3 regions of the Sphingobium sp. BYY-5 genome follow, and region 2 is predicted to be linked to each of the others. Evidence: riboswitches for the same ligand, from Rfam matches in the RefSeq annotation. Region 2 holds a riboswitch; each other region holds the start of a gene.

What was found. Region 2 has a riboswitch for cobalamin ahead of MOK15_RS18500 (TonB-dependent receptor). Riboswitches for the same ligand answer to the same signal wherever they lie in the genome.
Region 1: linked by a shared signal. The riboswitch ahead of MOK15_RS16700 (CbtB-domain containing protein) and the one ahead of MOK15_RS18500 (TonB-dependent receptor) in region 2 are both predicted to bind cobalamin.
Region 3: linked by a shared signal. The riboswitch ahead of MOK15_RS04565 (TonB-dependent receptor) and the one ahead of MOK15_RS18500 (TonB-dependent receptor) in region 2 are both predicted to bind cobalamin.

What each region holds. Positions count from the first base shown of each region.
Region 1 covers NZ_JALEBH010000002.1:78,662-80,859, reverse strand. The annotation lists gene fghA (S-formylglutathione hydrolase) at 1-175, shown strand, start outside; gene MOK15_RS16705 (histidine phosphatase family protein) at 135-827, opposite strand; adenosylcobalamin (AdoCbl) riboswitch at 825-978, shown strand; gene MOK15_RS16700 (CbtB-domain containing protein) at 982-1,209, shown strand; gene MOK15_RS16695 (CbtA family protein) at 1,222-1,932, shown strand; gene MOK15_RS16690 (YjbE family putative metal transport protein) at 2,098-2,198, shown strand, end outside.
Region 2 covers NZ_JALEBH010000002.1:545,420-547,617, reverse strand. The annotation lists gene MOK15_RS18505 (DedA family protein) at 1-378, shown strand, start outside; cobalamin riboswitch at 637-885, shown strand; gene MOK15_RS18500 (TonB-dependent receptor) at 1,066-2,198, shown strand, end outside.
Region 3 covers NZ_JALEBH010000001.1:934,049-936,246, reverse strand. The annotation lists gene MOK15_RS04570 (TonB-dependent receptor) at 1-313, opposite strand, end outside; cobalamin riboswitch at 465-690, shown strand; gene MOK15_RS04565 (TonB-dependent receptor) at 875-2,198, shown strand, end outside.

The sequences.
Region 1 (2,198 bases), 470 kb from region 2:
GGGCGCGGCGGACCCATTCCTGGCCGAACAATTGAAGCCCGAGTTGCTGGAAGCCGCCTGCTCCGTCGCAGGGATCGACCTTAACCTGCGGGTCCAGCCTAGCTATGACCATAGCTATTATTTCATCTCCACCTTCATGGAGGATCATCTGCGCTGGCATGGTAAGCGGCTTTAGCCTTTCCACCACTATCAATAGGGAGCGCGCCAAGCGCCTGCAGGCGCCATGCCCGATTGAAGGAAAGGCGGCAGAATGAAAGCGGGGCGATGTCGATGGCGAGGGTCGCGCGCAACGGCATGTCGAGCATATGAGCCAGCGCGGCGCGGATCATCATCGGATGCGTAATCGCCCCCGGCCGGCCTGACGTCTGCCCCGCCAGGCTATCGATCCAGGAGCCGATGCGCGCGGCGGCATTCGCCATATCCTCCCCATCCGGAGCGCCGGCGGCGGGATCGGCAAGCCAGGCTGCCAATCCATCGGGATGCGATGCACCGACCTCCATAATGGTGCGCCCGCTCCACGCGCCATGATCGACGTCACGCAATGCGATTTCCGGTTCCACCGGCAGCGCCATGGCCGCTGCCGTTTCCATCGCGGACCGCGCGGGACTGCAAAAGAGCCGATCAAACCGCACGCCCGCCATCGCCGCCACGGCCGCGCGACGACCGGCATCGTCCAGCGGCTCTTCCGGCCCGGCAAAGCCACCCGATCGACTGAAGCGTGTCGCACCGGCACAGACCAGGGTAAGGGTAAGGGTAAGGGTAAGGGTAAGCGTAAGGGTCAGGCAAAGCTCCGACAGACAGTTGACGCCGATCGCCTGCCGGTTCAAAGGACAGACAGCGTCCAGGAAGAGGAAGCCGGTGCAAATCCGGCGCGGTCGCGCCACTGTAATCGATGCCCTTGCCGCGCGTCGAGAGCCAGATTTTCTTCCTGGGCTTTTGATACCCCCATCGGGACGCGACATCCCGCAAAGGAGCATGACCATGGCCAGCAATGCCGCCCTGTTCGACGACGTTTTCATTCCCGTACGCGGGCAGGCCGCAATTCCGATCGAGGATATCGCCCCCTGGGCCGTGTTCGGGTTGCTGATCGCGATGATCTTTCTCTATTTCGTCAGCACCGAACAAGGTGCCTATGCCCTGTTCGACGGCATGTATGTGCATGAATATGTGCATGACGGCCGTCATCTGCTCGGCTTCCCCTGCCACTGACAGCCCAATCACATGACCAAGGATCTCTTGTGGCGCGGAATGCTGGCGGGCATTCTGGCGGCCCTGCTGTCGACCTTGTGCGCGCGCGTCATCGCCGAGCCGCAGGTCGACCTGGCCATCGCCTATGAAGCGTCCCATGCCGCCCATGATATGGGTGGCGGAGAGGAAGAACTGGTCAGCCGCGCTACCCAGAAGGGCGCGGGGCTGCTCACGGCGTTGACGCTTTATGGCGCTGCGGTGGGCGGCATTTTTTCGCTGGTTTTCGCTTATGGCTACGGGCGGATCGGGCGGATGGGACCGCGCAGCTTCGCGCTGCTACTGGCGGGCCTGGCCTTCCTGCTGGTCGTGATCGTGCCGGCGATCAAATATCCGCAGACACCGCCTGCCGTCGGGCGACATGAAACGGTGGGCGTCCGCACCGCCGCCTATTTCGCGATGATTGTCCTGTCCTTGGGCGCTGCGGTGATTGCTGGCAGGCTGCGCATGGCGCTGTCCCGCTCCTGGCGCAGGATCGATGCCGTCCTGCTCGCGATCGGCGCCTATCTGCTGCTGGTCATGCTGGGCCAATATCTGCTGCCCACGATCGATGAGGTGCCCGAACATTTCCCCGCGAGCCTGCTGTGGAATTTCCGCGTTGCCGCCATGGCAACCCAGTTGGTGCTGTGGGCGACGATCGGCGTGGCGTTCGGCCTGTCGGCGGAGCGGTTGCTGCAACGCCAGTAACAGCCCGCCAGGGGAAGTGAAGCTGCGTGCGATAGTCATGCCGCCCTGAAAGGCTGATGACAGCTTCGCTTCCTATTCGGCGGCGGCCCCAATCCGCATGACAAAGGCCGTTCGTTCAGGCGCTGGCGTCCCGACGCCCTCTCCTGCCGGATGGCGAGAGGATTTATGAACGACATCTGGCATCATATCGTCGCCGACTTCTCCAATCTTGGCTCCCCTTCCGCACTGGCCGCTTTCGGCCAGGTGGTGTTGATCGACATCATGCT
Region 2 (2,198 bases):
ATTTATCGGCATCGCTGGCTGAAAGGCCATCGTCTGGCACTGGCGCGGGCGCGGCTGGCCTTTCGGCGATATGGCTTCATCTCGGTGCTGCTGGGACGATTTCTGGGGCCTCTCCGTGCGACCATTCCCCTGGTCGCGGGTGTTCTGAAAATGCCGCAGATACCGTTCCAGGCTGCGAATATCCTTTCCGCGCTGCTATGGATTCCAGCGCTCCTGGCGCCGGGCTATTTCGCCGGGTCGGAAGCCATGCGGTGGGGGTTCGGCGTGGAACATATGCTGCCGATAGTCGTCGGCCTGTGCCTGCTCCCTTTGGGTCTGGGCTGGATAGCCGTCACCATGCTGAACCGGCCACGACAACGCGCCTGTCGTCAACATTAGGGCGGATCGAGATTCAGATTAAAGCTGAAGCCTCGGCCTCATTTTCAACGTCATGCCGGATCAAGTCCGGCATGACGGCGTAGGAAGCGCCTAAGACTGTGAATGTCGATCGGCCCTAGGGGCCGGACCCCGGACATATAGGATATCGTACGGGAAACCGGGCGCAGCATCGCGAGGCGGATGTCGCTGGATAGCGCTTGCCTGTGCGAAACCGGAATTATAAGGAGCCTTGTCCTTCTTGCGCCTTTGAGGTGCGGGTGGGGCGAAGATCGCGTCGGTTCCCCGGAGACGGGGATGAAAAGGGAATATGGTGCGGGCCTTTCGGGGCCTTAATCCATAGCTGCCCCTGCAACTGTAAGTGGCGAGCGCGATATACATGTGCGGACGGCATTGCGCCCGAGCCGCCAGCCACTGGGCCGGATGCTAAATTCAGCGAAGGCCTGGGAAGGCCGTATATCAAGTGATGACCCATGAGCCAGGAGACCTGCCGGTGTCTGGTCGCTCTTGCCTTGGTCCAGGGTGTGGCCGTGGCACGGTGAACTCCGTTTGAGCGACGAACGAGCGGCTGGGGCCGCATCGGAAAGCCGTGTATCGGTCGCCCCTGGCGTCCGGCCGACGCCGGCTGCCGACCGTTCGTGAACGGCACGCCCCCGTCCAGATGTCGTGCGACGCCGACGGGGGAAGATAATGTTGAAGTTCACATCGGCTGCGGTTGCGGTCTTCACTCTTGCTGCGTCTGTTATCGCTTATGCACAACCTGACGCAGAGGCTGAAAATGCCGCGATCGTCGTCACGGGCGCGGTCGATACGCTCCGCTTCAACCTGAAGACAGAGGGTGCCAGCCGTCTTGGCCTGACACCACTGGAAATGCCCGCCAGCGTTGAAACGCTGGACGGGGATGCAATTCGTCTGCGCGGCGATCTGACCGTTCAGGATGCTGCCGCCCGCGCGACCGGGATCGTCAATACCTCCGGCGTGTTCGGTTATGGTCTCTCGGCGCGCGGCTTCACCGGCCAGAATTCGGTGATGACCCTCTATGACGGGATGCGCATGTACAATAACACGCTGACCTTCCCGGCCGACCCGTGGATGGCGCAGAGCGTGGAGATTTTGCGGGGCCCTGCCTCGGTCCTCTATGGCGAGGGTGCGATCGGCGGTGCGGTCAACGTGGTGCGCAAGCAGCCGTCCGATGAGATGGAGGTCAGTGGCCGTATCGGCATCGCCTCCTATGACAGCCTGAATGTCGCGGCGGGCGCGGGTGGACCCATCACCGATGGAGTCAGCTTTCGCACCGACGCCAGCTATCGCCGGTCCGAAGGATGGATGGATCGCGGCGATTCCCATGCGCTGGCTCTTGCGGGATCGATCCGGCTGAAACCGGCCGAAAATCTCAGCTTCACCCTATCGCATGATTATAGCAGCCAAAGTCCGCGTATCTGGTTCGGCGTACCGCTGGTCAACGGCAAGCTCGACCGGTCGCTTCGCCGCAACAATTACAATGTCACGGACGCCAATCTGCGCTTCCGCGACAATTGGAGCCAGGCGAAGGTGGAATGGACGCCATCCGATGCGCTCATCATCCGCAGCACCGTCTATCATCTATGGGCCAATAAATATTGGAAGAATGCGGAGAATCTGACTTACATTCCAGCGACCGCCAGCAGCCCGGCACAGGTGCGGCAGTCGAGCTTTCTTGATCTCTACCATATCCAGAAACAGACCGGGAACCGCACCACCGCAAATCTGACGCAGGAGATTGGCGGCCTGGAAAATCAGTTGGTCCTGGGCTTCGACATCAACCGGATCAGCTACAGGAATGT
Region 3 (2,198 bases), on a different contig from region 2:
TCAGCGTACGGCTTGACGCATTGCCGCCCAGCGCGCGCAAGGTCGCCCCCTGATTGGACGGGTTGGACGACCGGCTGTCTGACCGGCGGAACTGCTGGAAACCCGCGACATCGCCCAGCACGCTCTCGATCCGGCCTGAAGCACTGTCCATCAGCCGCTGCCGGTCGATCACCACCGACCCATAGACCGGCGTGCCCGGCGGCAGGTCCAGCCCCGCCCCCGTCACCACGATGGACGGCGCATCGTCGGGCGCTTCAGCCCAGGCGGTGGCTGGCACGGCCAACAGGATGGCGGACAATAGCTGCTTCTTCATGGCGCTCCCCTTGATGCGCCCCCTTTGTTGTTTTTCACCGTCTTTGCAAATGGAAAGGGCAGCATCCCTCTTCCCCCCGACAGAGGCGCCGGACGAAAGCACATTGCCAAAATGGTGCGGCGCGTTATGGGCATGATGGTGGGGAATATCTGTTCTCCATGACCGCGTCGGTGCCCCGCGAGGGGCTTGAATGGGAACATGGTGAGGCGGCTTAACAAGAGCCGGCAAATCCAGGGCTGTCCCTGCAACTGTAAGCGGCGAGCGCGATGCACAGGTTCCGGAACAGGCCGGGACAGCCACTGGGGGAGACCCTGGGAAGGTGTGCATCAAGCGACGACCCGCGAGCCAGGAGACCAGCCAGCGTGGGTCGCTCATTGTCCCAGGTCCAGGGAGAGACCAGGGCACGGAGAATGTCCGTCGAGCGACGACCAAGCGGCCGGGGCCGCTTCGGCGCGGGGTATGCGGGCGCAACAACGCCAGTCCGCCACCATGCGCCGGTCGATCGCGTTGCGCGTTCGGCAGGCCCTGCCTTCGTTGCCGGCGTTCGGAGGGGGCTCTCCGATGAAGACTGTAAAGACTATTTCCCTATTGGCCCTGGCAGCGGCGACGCCTGCCCTGGCTCAGGCGCCCGAAACGGAACCCGGCACGCGCCCCGGCGATGAGATCCTCGTCACCGCCTCCCGTTCCGGCGAAGGGGTGAAGGCCAGCCAGCTCGGCGCGTCCGTCACCGTGATCGACGCCGCCACGCTGGAAGCGCGGCAGACGCGCATCGTGTCCGACGTGCTGCGCGACGTGCCCGGCATCGCCATCAGCCGGATCGGCGGAGTCGGCGGCCAGACGCAAATCCGCCTGCGCGGCAGCGAAGCCAATCATGTTCTGGTGCTGATCGATGGTATCGAGGCCGCCGATCCCTATTATGGCGAATTTGATTTCGGCACGCTGATCGCCGATCCCGCCGCCCGGATCGAGGTGCTGCGCGGCCAGCAATCCTCGCTCTACGGTTCCGACGCGATCGGCGGCGTGGTCAATTATATCACCCTGTCGGGTCGCGAGGCGCCGGGCATCAGCGGACGGATCGAGGGCGGTTCCTTCGGCACGGTCAGCAGCGCCGCGCGCGTGGCGGGCGCCAGCGACGGCTTCGACTACGCCCTGTCCGCCTCTTATTATGACACGGACGGCTATCCCACCGCGCGCGGCGGCAACCGGGACATCGGCTCCCAAAGCCTGGGCGCGACCAGCAAGGTCAACTGGACGCCGACCGACGCCGTCAAGCTGACGGGCGTGCTGCGCTACAGCCTGACCAAGGCCGACACCAACAACAGCGAGTTCGATCCCACCAGCCCTCTGTTCGGTTACACGGTCGACAGCCCCGGTGTCCGTTATCGCAACGAAGCGCTCTATGGCCTGCTATCGGCGCAGCTTACCGGGCTGGACGGGCGATGGATCAGCACGCTGTCGGGCCAGTTCGCCGATACGACGCGCAAGGGCTATAACGCCTTTGGCTTCGACTATGGTGACAAGGGTCGCCGCTACAAAGGCTCCCTCTCTTCCAGCCTGACCCTCGGCACGGAAGCGGTGACGCACCGCATCACCGGCGCGATCGATGTGGAGCGGGAGAGTTTCCGGAACCTTTCGAGCTTTGCCTTCATGGGCAGGCGGCATACCGACAATATCGGGCTGGTCGGGCAATATGAGATGACGGCCGGCGCGCTCTCGCTGGGCGGGTCGGTGCGTTACGACGACAATAACCGCTTTCAGGACACCACCACCTGGCGCGTCCAGGGCAGCTACGCGCTGCCGACCGGAACGCGTGTCCGCGCCGCCTATGGTACGGGCGTCAAGAATCCCGGCTATTACGAACTCTACGGCTATATGGATGGTCAAT